DNA from 4 places in the Streptomyces sp. NPDC090499 genome. Region 3 is predicted to be linked to each of the others. Evidence: riboswitches for the same ligand, from Rfam matches in the RefSeq annotation. Region 3 holds a riboswitch; each other region holds the start of a gene.
What was found. Region 3 has a riboswitch for S-adenosylmethionine ahead of ACIQVL_RS20575 (amino acid ABC transporter permease). Riboswitches for the same ligand answer to the same signal wherever they lie in the genome.
Positions count from the first base shown of each region.

Region 1: it holds a riboswitch for S-adenosylmethionine, as region 3 does, so the genes downstream of both, ACIQVL_RS37175 (putative leader peptide) here and ACIQVL_RS20575 (amino acid ABC transporter permease) in region 3, are expected to answer to the same signal.
Region 2: it holds a riboswitch for S-adenosylmethionine, as region 3 does, so the genes downstream of both, thrC (threonine synthase) here and ACIQVL_RS20575 (amino acid ABC transporter permease) in region 3, are expected to answer to the same signal.
Region 4: it holds a riboswitch for S-adenosylmethionine, as region 3 does, so the genes downstream of both, ACIQVL_RS02080 (aminotransferase class V-fold PLP-dependent enzyme) here and ACIQVL_RS20575 (amino acid ABC transporter permease) in region 3, are expected to answer to the same signal.

Region 1 is NZ_JBIVXP010000014.1:15,264-19,128, reverse strand. It holds gene egtA (ergothioneine biosynthesis glutamate--cysteine ligase EgtA) at 1-886, opposite strand, end outside; gene ACIQVL_RS37180 (DUF427 domain-containing protein) at 1,205-2,020, opposite strand; SAM riboswitch class IV at 2,317-2,430, shown strand; gene ACIQVL_RS37175 (putative leader peptide) at 2,465-2,581, shown strand; gene ACIQVL_RS37170 (ABC transporter substrate-binding protein) at 2,805-3,865, shown strand, end outside.
Region 2 is NZ_JBIVXP010000007.1:168,813-172,677, reverse strand. It holds gene ACIQVL_RS26085 (cold-shock protein) at 345-551, opposite strand; gene ACIQVL_RS26080 (MoaD/ThiS family protein) at 1,020-1,295, opposite strand; gene thrC (threonine synthase) at 1,339-2,622, opposite strand; SAM riboswitch class I at 2,641-2,794, opposite strand; gene ACIQVL_RS26070 (glucosyl-3-phosphoglycerate synthase) at 2,952-3,865, shown strand, end outside.
Region 3 is NZ_JBIVXP010000005.1:280,291-284,155, forward strand. It holds gene ACIQVL_RS20560 (hypothetical protein) at 50-301, opposite strand; gene ACIQVL_RS20565 (hypothetical protein) at 462-593, shown strand; gene ACIQVL_RS20570 (glutathione S-transferase C-terminal domain-containing protein) at 722-1,594, shown strand; SAM riboswitch class IV at 1,672-1,795, shown strand; gene ACIQVL_RS20575 (amino acid ABC transporter permease) at 2,184-3,164, shown strand; gene ACIQVL_RS20580 (amino acid ABC transporter ATP-binding protein) at 3,161-3,865, shown strand, end outside.
Region 4 is NZ_JBIVXP010000001.1:452,761-456,625, reverse strand. It holds gene ACIQVL_RS02090 (cytochrome bc complex cytochrome b subunit) at 1-590, shown strand, start outside; gene trpD (anthranilate phosphoribosyltransferase) at 721-1,785, shown strand; SAM riboswitch class IV at 2,039-2,155, shown strand; gene ACIQVL_RS02080 (aminotransferase class V-fold PLP-dependent enzyme) at 2,321-3,682, shown strand; gene ACIQVL_RS02075 (Lrp/AsnC family transcriptional regulator) at 3,846-3,865, opposite strand, start outside.

The DNA.
Region 1 (3,865 bases), on a different contig from region 3:
CGCGTGGCCTGACCGGCGGAAACAGCGTGCTGATGTGGTAGTCGAGGTCCGCGTGGGTGGGCGGGCGCATGGAGCGCGAGCGGGTCCACTCGCGGAAGCTCACCCGGTCCGGCACCTCCCAGGGGCCGTCCTGGCGTACGCACATCACCGGCGCGTCGAGGACCCGCCGGACCCAGGCGCGGCGTGGGTCGTGGGCCGGGGAGGGCCCGCCGGCCCGTCCCGGATCGAGTTCCGCCCACTTCAGCTGCCGGGTGGACAGCCAGCCCGTGGCGCGGCCTTCGGCCATGGGCGAGTTCGCGAACGCCGCGACCAGGACCGCGCCCAGGTGGTGTGCCAGCCACCAGCGGCGGGCGAATCCCATGACGCCGGGTTCCTCCCGTCCGGCGTCGAGGCACACCTGGACGGAGGCCGACGTGCACATCAGGGTGCGCCCTGCCGGGCCGGTACGGTCGAGGCAGGCCTCCATCGCGTCGTAGCGCCGCTCCCGCAGGAAACGGCGGGGCCGCTGCCAGGGGTCGACGCCCATCCCGGCCAGGGTCAGGCCGTGCCCGCGCAGTGCGGTACGCACCGCGTCCAGATCGGCGGAGACCTCCGCGACGCAGGCGGCCAGTGACGGGGCCGGCCGGGAACTCAGTTCCACCTGGCCGCCGGGCTCCACGCTGAGCGCCGACACCAGTGGCAGGGTGCGCAGTACGGCGTGAGCCGCGGCCAGCTCCTCCCGGCCGACGGAGTCGTGCGGTGCACGCTCCCGGTGGACGAGCCATTCCACCTCGACGCCGACGCTGCGCGGCGGGCCCGTCTTGAAGCAGACCCCCTCGACCAGCGCCTCCGCCTGTCGTTCGGTGACGGCGGGGCCGTCACCGCCGCACTCCGGTGAAACCGACATCCGGGAGCCTCCTGAGCCGCCTCAGGGCCGTCGGGGATCCGACGTCCGGTACGCGTACCGCTGTGCCTGCTGTCAGAGTCCGCCGTCCCGCCCTGTCACGACAAGAGCGCACTTTCCAGACGACCGGCCATGGCGTCCGGACCTTCGGCACCCCGCAGCGGGCGACTCGGCAGGACGCGGGCGGCAGGCCGGTGTCGCGGGGTTCCGCCGGCGCCGGTTCTCGGCCGGGGTACACGGGTGACACGTCAGGCCCCGCCGCGGTGCGGCCGACCGTGGTCCGGCGAGGCCCGTCGGGACGGACGCCGCGGTCGTGGCTCGTCAGGTGCGCCTCTGCTCCGAGAGCGCCTTGGTGAAGTGGGTGACGGGGCGTTCCACCCGCTCGCCGTCGAGGGTGATGTCGACCGCCTCGTTGTAGAACGCGAGGAGCCCCTGGACGGCGCCGACCGCGGGCAGCGGGTCCGGGTAGCTCCAGACGACGTTCGGCGGGACGTCGCCCTCGCCGCGCCACGACCAGTACTCGGCGGTGCCCTTGTACGGGCAGCCGGTGTGGTGGTCGGTGGCTTCGAGCAGGTCGAGGCGGACGTCCTCGCGCGGGACGTAGTAGCGGGTGGGCAGGCCGGTCTCGAAGAGCAGGACCGGCCGACGGGTGTCCGCGACGACCGTGCCGTCGATCTCGACCACGAGGTGCCGGCTGCTGGGGATGGCGTCCACCCGCTTGTGCGGGTCGCGGGGGTGGACGAAGATCTCTTCCTCCTCCTCGTACCAGTGGTCGAGGCCCCGGCCGACGCGCCGGAACCACTCGAAGGCGATGTGGTCGGCCAGGTCGGCCGCCGGGAAGGTCCAGGCGGCGTTGGCCAGCAACTCGCCGTCGACCTCGACGTCGTAGAAGATCCGCGAGCCGGTGTGGGTACCGGTCGGCGGGTTCTTCGCGGGACGCAGGAGTTCCTCGCGCACCTCCGCGCGCGGGAACGCGTACAGCGGCACGGGAACACCCGGCTCCCAGACAAGGACGGGGTGCCGGCTGTCGACGACCGTGACGTCACCCTTGCGGCCGCGCACCCAGCGCTCGCTCGGCTCCCACAGGAGCCCCTCGGGGGTGGTCCGCACGGCTCGCGCGGTGGGGAATGTGGTCATGACCGGCTCTCCTTCGGGCTTGACACGCGGTGACTTCGGCGACGTAGGGGCGTTTCTCCCGCCAGGCGGCGAACTGCCGGAGCGGCCGGAGAACCAACCACAGGTACTCCCCGACGCTGCCACGGGCACGCTCCCACACCGAGACGGGTTCGAAGCCGGAGCCGTCCGGGTCGGCGAAGGCCGGCAGGGGTGCCACCGCCCGGTGCCGGAGGCGGGTCCAGGTGTTCGCGTTCCCCGGACAGGGCGTCACGTGACGGCATTGACGTACGCCAAGATCGATCCGTAGCATCGCCAACGGCATTGAGTGTCAGCGTCAGGCCCTGGCTCGCTGACCGGCAACCCTCCCGCGCGGTGGGGTGCTCCAGGTGAAAGCCCGGCGGGATCACCGATGACTCCCGCAAGCGCGTGGCCCCGTGACCGGGGCCGGAGACGGGGAGGTTCGACATGCGGCACAGCGATGACTCCGCTGCTTCCCCCGCCGACGCCACGGCGTACTCCCGGCTCGCGCGCCGGCGCCACATCGACCTGAAGCGCTCGACCAGCTGCCTCTGTCGGGCCTGACCGGCCCGGCTGCCGCCGGCTGACGTTCCGTCACCGGTCCCGGCCCCTTCGCGCCGTTCCCTCCCTCGCCGCCGGTTCCCGGCGTCGTCCGCATGCCAAATCCCCTGTCTGCACAGCGCATCCCCGGCCGGAGTCCCGATCCGCCGGGGCCGCACACACCGTCATGCCTCCGCGCATCCGTGCGCGGTCGTGCCCCGGTGACACGAGTAGGAGAAAGCCCTCCGTGACTGCACTTCCGGATTTCAGACCCTCCCGATGGGCGCCCCTGGCCGCGCTCCTGACCACCAGCGTCCTGCTGACCGCATGCGGTTCGGGCGACGACGGCTCCGGCGGCGGAAGCGGCCGGGCGAGGTCCGGCGGCACCCTGACCTTCGCGGTGGGCTCCGACGCCGGCTGCGTGGACCCGCAGCAGGTCGCCGGCAACGACACCATCTACTCGGTGCGCCAGATCGTGGACTCCCTGACCGACCAGGACCCGAAGACCGGCAAGATCGTGCCGTGGCTCGCCAGGAGCTGGGAGATCAGCTCCGACGCGACGACGTTCACGTTCCATCTGCGGCCGGGCGTCACCTTCAGCGACGGCTCGGAGCTGACCGCGCAGGTGGTCAAGGACAACTTCGACGCGGTGCCGGGCCTCGGCGCCCTGGGCACCCTCGCCGAGGGCTACCTGAGCGGCGCCAAGAGCACCACCGTGGTCGACCCGCTCACCGTCAAGGTCGCCTTCAAGCAGCCCAACGCCCAGTTCCTGCAGGCGACTTCGACCCACTCGCTGGGGATCGAGTCCTCGGCGAGCGTCAGGAAGAGCCCGCAGCAGAAGTGCAGCGACGGGGTGGTCGGGTCCGGGCCTTTCGTGCTCAAGCAGTACGTGCAGAACCAGTCGGTCACCCTGGACAGGCGCACCGGCTACGACTGGGGCTCCTCGCTCTGGTCGAAGCAGGGCGCGGCCTACCTGGACAAGCTGGTGTTCAAGGTCGTGCCGGAGGCGGGCGTACGGGCCGGCAGTCTCCAGTCCGGGCAGGTGGACGCGATCAGCAGCGTCGGCAAGGCCAACGAGGCGTCCCTCAAGGGCGGCCAGGTCACCCTCCGGAGCCGCGCCAACCCCGGTGTGGTGTTCGGCCTGGGGCTCAACAACGCGCGGCCCCTGCTGAAGGACGCGAAGGTCCGTCAGGCGATCTCGGCCGCCGTCGACCGGAAGCAGATCGCCGACACGGTCTACCCGACCGGCACCCGGCCCGCGACCAGCATCCTGGCGCACACCACGCCCGACTACACCGATCTCTCGGC
Region 2 (3,865 bases), on a different contig from region 3:
CCGCGCCCGCGCCCGCGACGGACGGCTCGCCGACCCGTGGGTTCCTTGCCCCACCCGGCCTGCGGGCCTCACCGACCCGGTCCTTCGTTGTCACTCTCACCTTCAGAGTGCTAACGCCAATGATTAGCACTCGGCCTAGGCGAGTGCAAGCGGCTCTCGCGGACTGGGGCCCAGGACATGAGGAGCGGAGGCCCGGAACCTGCGGGCCGGCGCCCGGGGCACGGGGGCCGGGAGCCAGGGACCTGCGGGCCGGGAGCCCGGGACATGCCGAAGGGCTCGTGCCCCGGGAGGCACGAGCCCTTCGAAGAAATACAGAAGAACGTCGCTGTCAGTCGGCGCGTGCTTCAGCTGGTCGCCAGCCGGACCATGTCCGCCTGCGGCCCCTTCTGGCCCTGCGAGATCTCGAAATCGACCCGCTGACCCTCTTCCAGGGTGCGGTAGCCGTCCATCTGAATCGCGCTGTAGTGGACGAAAACATCCGCACCACCGTCGACCGCGATGAAGCCGTACCCCTTCTCCGCGTTGAACCACTTGACGGTGCCCTGAGCCATGCCTAACTCCCCTATTACTGGCCCTTGCACAGATCCACACTTCGCGGATCCGGGTCAGACCTCACCCCCCATTGGTTGGGGGCGTGCGCCGGAACGCGTCGACCGCGGCTGAATGTATCTGTCCAACTGCCGTCTGCAACAGGTCAATCGGACGAGAATTCTGGACGGAAGGGGTCCGGAATGTAGCAAGAATTCGGCCGAATTCAGGGCAAGTCGGGCCCCATAAAGGCCACAAAAGCCGCATATAACCCGCGCACTTTGGCTACTTCTTGTCGGGCTCGCGGTATCGAATACGGGGCTCCCGACCTGGAGATCGGGACCGTGTTCCCCAACTGTACCGCGCTCAACCACACAGAATTGCCCCCTCCGCTTCTCTCACGGAGGGGGCAATCGGATGAACAGTCGGTGATCGGCGTTACCGAAGGTAATGTTCGGTCATTCGATCAGCCTGTCAAGCGGGGCCGCAGGTCAGCCTCCGGCGACGGCCGGGATGATGGAGACGCCGGCGCCGTCCGGGGTGACGGTCTCCAGGCCCTGCTCGAAGCGCACGTCGTCGTCGTTGACGTACACGTTGACGAACCGGCGCAGCTTGCCCTGGTCGTCCAGAACCCGCGCGGAGATGCCGGTGTGCTTCTTCTCCAGGTCCGAGATGACCTCGCCGAGCGTGGCCCCTTCGGCGGCGACTTCGGCCTGGCCACCGGTGTAGGTGCGCAGGATGGTGGGGATGCGAACGGTGACGCTCACGTTTTTACCTCCGGTCCGGGCAACGCCCTATTTCTCGGGGGACTCAGGCGAGCCCGGCCTCGCGGAAAGACTCCAGATTCGGGCGAATGGTCGCGGTGAGTCCGGTCCCCGCCACCGCGTCCAGCGTCTTCAGTCCATCACCGGTGTTGAGTACAACGACCGACTTCGCCGGATCAATCAACCCATTCTCAATGAGCTTTTTGGTGACTCCAACCGTCACTCCGCCGGCGGTTTCCGCGAAGATTCCCTCGGTCCGCGCGAGCAGCTTGATGGCGTCGACGACCTGCTCGTCGGTGACGTCCTCCACCGCGCCGCCGGTACGCCGCGCGATATCGAGGACGTACGGCCCGTCGGCCGGGTTGCCGATGGCCAGCGACTTGGCGATGGTGTTCGGCTTCTGCGGGCGGACCACGTCGTGGCCCTCCTTGTAGGCCACCGACACCGGCGAGCAGCCCTCGGCCTGGGCACCGAAGATCTTGTACGGCCGGTCCTCGACGAGACCGAGCTTGATCAGCTCCTGCAGCCCCTTGTCGATCTTCGTCAGCTGCGATCCCGAGGCGATCGGGACGACCAGCTGGTCCGGGATCCGCCAGCCGAGCTGCTCGCAGATCTCGTACGCCAGGGTCTTGGAACCCTCCGCGTAGTACGGCCGCAGGTTGACGTTGACGAAGCCCCAGCCCTCGCCGGCCGGGTCACCGATCAGCTCGGAGCAGAAACGGTTCACGTCGTCGTAGTTGCCCTCGATGCCGACGAGCTCGCCGCCGTAGATCGCGGCCATGACGACCTTGCCCTGCTCCAGGTCGTGCGGGATGAAGACGCAGGAGCGGAAGCCAGCGCGGGCGGCGGCGGCGCCGACCGCGCCGGCCAGGTTGCCGGTGGAGGAGCAGGAGAGGGTGGTGTAGCCGAAGGCGCGGGCGGCCTCGACGGCCTGGGCGACGACGCGGTCCTTGAAGGAGTGCGTCGGGTTGCCGGAGTCGTCCTTCACGTACAGCCCGCCGGTCACCCCGAGCTCGCGGGCCAGGTTGTCGGCCTGGACGAGCTTGGTCCAGCCGGGGTTGATGTTCGGCTTGGTCGCCACGTCCGCGGGGACGGGCAGCAGCGGCGCGTAGCGCCAGATGTTCGCGGGACCCGCTTCGATCGTCTTGCGGAGTTCCTCGGTGTCGTAGGCCGAGAAGTCGTACGCGATCTCCAGCGGGCCGAAACACTCCTCGCAGGCGAAGACCGGGCCGAGCGGCACCCGGTGACCGCACTCGCGGCAGCTCAGGGCGGCGGCGGGACCAAGGTCGACGGTGGAATCCGTGGTGCTTGCAACAGTCTGCACAGCCATGTGAGGCGAGGCCCTTTCTCCTCATCTTCCTCACGACGCATCTCGCCGTGAGACGGATTTGGCACCTTCCCTAGCCGGGAGCCTCGCGGCGATCGACAGTGATCTACGAGTACCGACTGGAGGGTTGCCGGGGCTTCATCGGGCCGTTTCCCTCTGCCCCTCTGGATGAGCGGTATGTAGTTGTCAACGCCGGGTGACCCCAGGACATGCGATGGTCATCGGCGTTGTTCAAGACTGTAACCGAAGGCCAGGACAGTTGAGAGAGTCGTCCGAACCGCGAGATGGATCACACCTCGTCGTGTGACCGTGACAGTGAGGAGCCGCTGACCGTGCTGGAAGAAGCCGAGCGCTGGCTGGCCACCCGCTCCTGGTCCGTAACCGACCGCCCCCTGCACAAGATCATGGCAGCCAAACGGTCCTCCGGGCAGACGGTCAGCGTCGTGCTGCCCGCGCTCAACGAGGAGGAGACCGTCGGCGACATCGTCGCGATCATCCGCCACGACCTCATGCAGCAGGTGCCGCTCGTCGACGAGATCGTGGTCGTCGACTCCGGCTCCACCGACCGCACGGCGGCCGTCGCCGCGGCCGCCGGCGCCCGCGTGGTGCACCGCGACGCGATCCTGCCCCGCATCCCCGCCGTCCCCGGCAAGGGCGAGGTCCTCTGGCGCTCCCTCCTGGTCACCACCGGGGACATCGTCTGTTTCATCGACGCCGACCTGCGGGAGTTCTCCTCCGACTTCGTCACCGGCATCGTCGGCCCGCTCCTCACCGAACCGGGCGTGGACCTCGTCAAGGCGATGTACGACCGCCCGCTCGGCGGCGCCGCCGGGCAGGGCGGCCGGGTCACCGAGCTGATGGCCCGCCCGCTGCTGAACATGCACTGGCCGCAGCTGGCCGGTTTCGTCCAGCCGCTCGGCGGCGAGTACGCGGCCCGCCGCTCGCTGCTGGAACAGCTCCCGTTCCCGGTCGGCTACGGCGTGGAGCTGGGCATGCTGGTCGACGCCCTGCACCTGGTGGGGCTCGACGCCCTCGCCCAGGTCGACGTCGGCGTCCGCAAGCACCGCCACCAGGACGGCCAGGCCCTCGGCCGGATGTCCGCCGCGATCTACCGCACGGCCCAGCTCCGGCTGGCCCGCGGCCACCTGATCCGGCCCGCCCTCACCCAGTTCGAACGGGGCGAGGACGGCTTCGAGCCCCGCACGTACTCCGTGGACACCGAGGAACGCCCGCCGATGGTGGAGAT
Region 3 (3,865 bases):
GGCCGCGGGCCCCGACCACTCGCACGTGCCATTCGGGTGAGCGTCGTGATCAGGCCGGCGTGATCCGCACCCGCCGGCTGCCGCAGCGCGGGCACACCGCGTCCGTGAGCGGCGACGGCACGGCCCGGCCTGCCTCGTCGACGTACTCCAGGGTGCTCTGCAGCTCCGGATCGGCGACCGGGTCGGTGAAGAACACCGCCTGGAAGACGGCCTCCCAGCCATGGCCGCACCGCCCGCAGCGGAACGCGAAGGTCTCGGGCACGGCGCCCGGCACCGGCCCGGGACCCGGGGGCTCGGTCATCGGCACCGGCTCCTGTCACTCGGCCTCCGCCACCAGCGCACCGCCCCGCCCGGCCGACGGCAAGTCGGAGCCGGGTGTCCCAGGCGTGGACGCCCCCTTGACGCCGGGCGGAGGCCGATCGACACTCCAGATGGGAATCCTAGTGAAAAGGTAGGGAAAGATGGGTCGCCTGCGCATGCTCACCGGCAGACAGCGCCGCGAGAGCCCCGCACCCTGGCCGGCCCCCCTGCTCACCTCCCGCCGCCACCTCGACCTGCTGCGCATGTGCGGCGCCACCGGCCGCAGAGGCTGAGCGCCCGATCCCGGCCGTACGAGCCGGGCGCCCGTCCGCCAGGACGCACCGAATCCCGCCGAGCACCCGACCGACGAACGCTTCGGCCGCGCGTACGTCCGCGCGCCCGCCCGCCCCCGGGGAGACGCATGTCCATCACTCCACTCGCCGCCCTGCCGGCCGTCCGCACCGCCCCCGCCTTCCGGGGCCGCATCGGCCGCGACGCGCGCAGCGGCCACTACGCCGTGCCGCGCCGCTACCGGCTGCACCTGTCCACGGCCTGTCCCGACGGCCTGCGGATCGCCGTCGGGCACACCCTGCTGGCCCTGGACGACTGTTGTCCGGTCACCTTCCTGCCCGCCGTCCCGGACTGTCCCGACGGCAGCCACGCGGTGCTGCGCCCGCTGTACGAGGCCAGCGCGCACCGCTATGCGGGACCGGCCCTCGCGCCGGTGTTCAGCGACGGCTGGTCCGGCCGTATCGTCAGCACGCACAGCCGGGACATCCTGCGCGACCTCGACCAGCACTTCGGTGACGGCGCCGCCCGGCTCTACCCGTGCGGTGCCGAGGGCGGGATCGAGGCCGTCGAGCGGCTGTGCGCCGAGGACATCGAGCAGGCCGCCCAGCGCGCCGGACGCGAGGGCGGCGACCCGCAGGCGCTGGCGGTGCTGCTCGCGGCCCTGGCCGAGCTGGAGCGCCGGCTGACCGGGGCCGAGTTCCTGGTCGGCGATCAACTCACGGCCGCCGACATCGAGTTGTGGGTGGCGCTGGTGCAACTCGACACCGTGCACCGCAACCACCTCGACGCCGCCGCGGTGCACGCCGTCGCCGGCCACCCGGCGCTGTGGGCCTACGCCCGCCGGCTGGCCGCCCACCCGGCCTTCGGCACCCACCTGGACCTCGACGGCATCGCCCGCCGCCACCACGGCCGTTGCCAGGGCCTGGAGGCCGCCGGCGCGGCCGTCCAGATCCTGGACTGGGCGGGCCACGCGGCGGACGCACCCGGCTGTCCGCGCAGGTGAGAGCGGCCCGAACCGTTTCGCCAGTCGGACAGGCGTTGACATTCGTTCGGGCAACTGCGTTACTTGCGGACCAGAACGGTCATGAGCGTCAGCGTCAAGCCCTGGCTTGCTGACCGGCAACCCTCGCACCGCGGTGGGGTGCCCCAGGTGACGACCGGACCGACGACGTTTCGGCAAGCGACGATTCGGTAAGCGCGAGTGCCCCTCGGGGCCGGCACGACAGTGACAGGTGACGGACATGTACGCAGCCTCCAGCACGGCCCAGCGCCGCGCCGACGGCTGCGTACGCCCGTACCCGAGCCCGCTCGTCGCCGACCGCGCCGTCGACCTGCTCCGTGTCAACAGCGCCCTGTGTAGCGCGTGTACCGCACCGGGCTGTGCCCGCTGTCGGGTCTGACCAGGCCTTTCCGCCGGTTCCCCGCAGCTTCGCACCCCAGCGTCCCCGTCGAGACACCGGCCGTCCGGTGTGCCGCCGTCCGCCCCGCCCCGTGCCCCGCGCGCCTCCGCGCACCGCGCCGTGCCCGAACACGGCCCGGTGCGCGGCCCCCGCCGCGGGACACGTGGGTGTCCGACTCCGCCGGAGCCCGCCATGAGTGAACCCCCAGGCGCCACGATCGCCGCCCCCGAGGCACCCGCCGCCGACGAACCGTCACCGCCCCTCGCCGCACAGCGCGTTCAGCAGCTGCGCAGACCGGGACGGTGGATCGCCACCGCCGTCGTCCTGGTCCTGGCCGCCCAGTTCGTGCACGGACTGGTGACCAACCCCTTCTACCAGTGGGACCGCTGGGGCTACTGGTTCCTGCGGCCGACCATCCTCGACGGACTCGCCATCACCCTCGAAGTCACCGCCTACAGCGCGGTGCTGGGCCTGCTCGGGGGCATCCTCCTGGCCCTGGCCCGGCTCTCGAGGAGCCCGGTGCTGCGGGCGGTCAGCTGGACCTACGTGTGGGCGCTGCGGTCCATACCGCTCATCGTGGTCCTGCTCTTCCTCTACAACTTCAGCGCCCTGTACAAGACGTTGAGCATCGGCGTCCCCTTCGGGCCCGCCTTCTTCTCCTTCGACGAGTCGAAGCTCGCCACCGACATGGTCGTCGCCGTCATCGGCCTCAGCCTCAACGAGGCCGCCTACGCGGCCGAGGTGGTCCGCGGCGGCATCCTCTCCGTGGACCAGGGCCAGCACGAGGCGGCCGCGGCGCTCGGCCTGCCCAAGGGCTACCAGTTCCGGAAGATCGTGTTCCCGCAGGCGCTCAGGTCGATCACCCCGAACTACGTCAACCAGCTGATCGGTCTGATCAAGAGCACCTCGCTGGTCTTCTACGTCTCGCTGCTCGACCTGTTCGGCTCCGCGCAGAGCATGGGCTCCACCTACCCCGGCGACATCGTGCCGCTGCTCCTCGTGGTGACCGTCTGGTACCTGATCCTGACCAGCGTCGTCTCCGTGATCCAGTTCTACGTGGAGCGGTACTACGCCCGCGGCGCCACCCGCGCGCTGCCCCCGACCCCCCTGCAGAAACTGCGCGCCGGCCTCACCGAACTGCGCGCCCGCATCCGCCGGGAGGCCGCGGTATGACCACCACCGACACCCTGGAGACGGCCCCCGCCGCCCTGGAGATCCACGGCGTCCACAAGTGGTACGGCGCCCACCGCGTCCTCGACGGCATCGACCTGACCATCCGCCCCGGCGAGGTCACCGTCGTCATCGGCCCGTCCGGCTCCGGCAAGTCCACCCTCCTCAGGGTCGTCAACCACCTGGAGAAGCCCGAGCGCGGCCACGTCAGCATCAACGGCGAGCCGATCGGGGTGAAGCGGCAGAGCGGCCGGCTCAAGGAGCTGAGCGAGCGCGCCATCCTGGCCCAGCGCGGCCGGATCGGCTTCGTCTTCCAGAACTTCAACCTCTTCCCGCACCTGACCGTGCTGGACAACGTGGCCGCCGCCCCCGCCGCCACCGGGAAGCTCGGCAAGCCCGCGGCCCAGGCGCTGGCCAAGGAACTCCTGGAACGGGTCGGCCTCGGCGAGCGCATCGGCGCCTACCCCCGGCAGCTCTCCGGCGGCCAGCAGCAGCGCGTCGCCATCGCCCGTGCGCTCGCCCTGCGCCCCGGCGTGATCCTCTTCGACGAGCCCACCTCCGCCCTGGACCCCGAACTCGTCGGCGAGGTCCTCGCCGTCATCAAGGACCTGGCGACCAGCGGCACCACCCTGGTCATCGTCACCCACGAGATCGGCTTCGCCCGCGAGATCGCCGACCGGGTCGTCTTCATCGACGGCGGCCGG
Region 4 (3,865 bases), on a different contig from region 3:
TGGGCGCGATCGCGCTCTACCCGTTCATCGAGTCCTGGGTCACCGGTGACAAGAGCGAGCACCACATCCTGGACCGCCCGCGCAACGCTCCGACCCGTACCGGGTTCGGTGTCGCCTGGGTGACGGTGTACATGGTGGGCCTGATCGGTGGTGGCAACGACCTCATCGCCACCCACTTCCACCTGTCGATCAACGACGTGACCTGGTTCGTCCGGATCTTCTTCTTCGCCGGACCGGTGATCGCGTTCATCGCCACCAAGCGGATCTGCATGGGTCTGCAGCGCCGCGACCGCGACAAGGTGCTGCACGGCCGCGAGACCGGCATCATCAAGCGGCTGCCGCACGGTGAGTTCATCGAGGTCCACGAGCCGCTCTCGCAGGAGCAGCTGCACACCCTCACGGCGCACCACCAGTACGAGCCGGCCCAGGTCGGCCCGGCGGTCGACGAGAACGGTGTCGAGCGCAAGGTCAAGGGCTCCGAGAAGCTCCGTGCCAAGCTGAGCAGCGCCTACTACGGCGAGGACAACCAGATCCCGAAGCCGACTGTCGAGGAGTACAAGGAGATCACGAGCGGCCACGGCCACCACTGATCGACCGCGTCGCCACGCCACAGCCGAAGGGCCCCGTCCGTACACCGGACGGGGCCCTTCGCGGTGCCCGGAGCTGGATAGGGTAGGCCCGAGACCGGTTATGTCCCGTACGACGATCAGGAGCGGCCGTATGAGCGCTGTGACCCCCGCTGGAGGCGACACCGCGGCGGGCCGTTCCTGGCCCGAGGTACTGAACGCGCTGCTGTACGGCCAGGACCAGAGCTCCGACGCGACGGCCTGGGCGATGGACCAGATCATGCGCGGCCAGGCCACCGACGCCCAGATCGCGGGCTTCGTCGTCGCCCTGCGGGCCAAGGGCGAGACCGTCGAGGAGATCAACGGGCTCGTCCGCACGATGTACGAGCACGCCAACGTCATCGAGGTGCCGGGCCGCACCGTCGACATCGTAGGCACCGGCGGCGACGGCGCGAAGACGGTGAACATCTCCACGATGTCGGCGCTCGTGGTGGCAGGCACCGGGGCGAAGGTCGTCAAGCACGGCAACCGCGCGGCCTCCTCCGCGTCCGGGGCCTCCGACGTCCTGGAGAAGCTCGGCGTCAACCTCGACCTGACCCCGCAGCGGGTCGCCGAGGTCGCCGAGGAGGCAGGCATCACCTTCTGCTTCGCCGTCAAGTTCCACCCGGCGCTGCGGTACGCGGGCGCCGCGCGCGGCCAGCTGGGCATCCGCACGGTCTTCAACATCCTCGGCCCGCTCACCAACCCGGCACGGGTCCGTGCCCAGGCCGTCGGCGTCGCCGACCCCCGCATGGCCCCCGTCGTCGCCGGCGTCTTCGCCGAACGCGGTCACTCCTCCCTCGTCTTCCGCGGCGACGACGGCCTCGACGAACTGACGACGACCGCCACGTCCCGCGTCTGGATCGTCCGCGACGGCAAGGTCACGGAGGAGACCTTCGACCCCCGTGACGTCGGCATCGGCCTGGTCCCCGTGGAGGCGCTGCGGGGCGGCGACCCGTCGTACAACGCGGAGGTCGCCCGCAGGCTGCTGGACGGCGAGCAGGGCCCGGTGCGGGACGCGGTGCTGCTGAACTCGGCGGCGGCCCTGGTGGCCCTCGACCCGGGCGCCGGGGCACTGGCCGAGCAGCTCCGGGCCGGCATGGACAGGGCGGCGGAGTCGATCGACTCGGGTGCGGCCAAGCGGGTGCTTGAGCGCTGGGCAGCCGCGACGAACAAGTAAGGGGCACGGCCGACGGTGCGGAGGCGCGGTCAGGCCCCGCCGGGCCCCGCCGTCGTGGTTGATCGCCGTTGCGGCGGAAAGAGGAAGACCGGCGCCGATGCTGGTGAAGTCGGCGACCGGCCTGGGTCTCATCCCGCCGCAACGGCACGCAACCCGACACGGTGTTGCCGACGGTGCCCAGCCGGCCAGGCTCCCGTCCCGTCATCCGGACACGGGTTGCGCGTCGGCGATCACTTCACCTAGGTTTTTTGCAGGTCATGAGTGACAGTCATGAGGCCCCGGCCGACTGTCCGGCAACCCTCCGTCCGTGGCGGGGTGCCCCGGGTGAAGACCAGGCCGTAGGCAGCGAGGTCTACGGCAAGCGCGGACCCCTCACGAAACACCAGGGGTCCTGGTCGTCGAGGGAGCCTTCTGTGAGCAAGCGAATGCGATAGGGCGCCGAGCCCCGCCTCCGCACACCCCTTTCACCCTTCCCCGTGCTTGAGCCGTACCGGTTCGCGCGGTGATTCCCCTTGCCTCTCACAGGAGTTCCGCCATGTCCGTCTCCACCGCTGTCGCCGCCCAGTCCGTCTGTGCCCCCCTGCCCGTTCTGGGCCGCGATGTCACCGTCCCGCTCGTCACCGGCGGCGAGGTCGCCTATGCCGCCCTCGACTACGCGGCCAGCGCCCCCGCCCTGCAGCGGGTCTGGGACGACGTCGCGGCGTACGCGCCCTACTACGGCAGCGTCCACCGAGGCGCCGGCTACCTCTCCCAGCTCTCCACGGACCTCTTCGAGAACGCCCGCCGGGCCGTCGCCGAGTTCCTGGACTGCCGCCCCGACGACCAGCTGGTCTTCACCCGCTCCACCACGGACTCCCTGAACCTCCTGGCCCGTGCCCTGCCCGCCGGCTGTCAGGTCTTCGTCTTCGAGACCGAGCACCACGCCTCCCTGCTGCCCTGGCAGGACGCCCGCGTCACCTACCTCGACGCGCCCCGCACCCCGCGCCAGGCCGTCGAGACCCTGGAACGCGCCCTCGCCGACCGCGATCCCCACGGCCCGGCCCTGGTCTGCGTCACCGGCGCGTCCAACGTCACCGGCGAACTGTGGCCCGTACGGGAGCTCGCGGCCGCCGCGCACGCCCACGGCGCCCGGATCGTCCTGGACGCCGCCCAGCTGGCCCCGCACCACCCCGTCTCCGTCCAGGACCTGGACGTCGACTGGGTCGCCTTCTCCGGCCACAAGCTGTACGCCCCCTTCGGCTCCGGCGTCCTCGCCGGCCGCGCCGACTGGCTCCAGGCCGCCGAGCCCTACCTCGCGGGCGGCGGCGCCAGCCGCAAGGTCACCCGGCGCGAGGACGGGGGAGTGGCCGTGGAGTGGCACGAGAGCGCGGCGCGGCACGAGGCGGGCTCGCCCAACGTGATCGGCGCCTACTCCATCGCCGCCGCCTGCAAGGCACTCACCGAGGCGGGCTTCGGCACGCTGGTCGCCCGCGAGCAGTACCTGATCGAGAAGGTGCGGGCGGGGCTGGCCGGGGTCCCCGAGGTCCGGGTCCTCTCGCTCTTCGGCGACGACGCCCCCCGCGTCGGCGTGCTCAGCTTCGTGGTGGACGGCTGGAACAGCTCCCACTTCGCCGCGGCCCTCTCCGCCGAGTACGGCATCGGCGTCCGCGACGGCCTCTTCTGCGCCCACCCGCTGGTCAGGACCCTGCTGGGCACCGACCCGCAGACCCAGGGCGAGTGCGGGGCGCCGGAGGCGGCACCGGGCGAGAAGTCCCTCAACGCGATCCGCGTGAGCTTCGGGGCGGGGACGCCGGACGAGCACGTGGAGCGCTTCGTGAACGCCGTGAAGGAACTGGTTGCCCACGGCGCCAAGTGGACGTACCGCACGGAAGAGGGCCGCTGCGTCCCGGCGGTGTGATCCAGGCCGACCTCAGGGGCAGCGCCCCGTCAGGGGCGCGGGGAACTGCGCGGCAAGCCCCCACCGGTCCGCAGTGTCGTCTCTGCGGGTGCGTCGTGGCTGATCGCGCAGTTCCCCGCGCCCCCAAAAGAAAAGAAGGGCACGCTGCAGCCGGCGGCGCCTACTAGCTGTCCAGGCCGATCG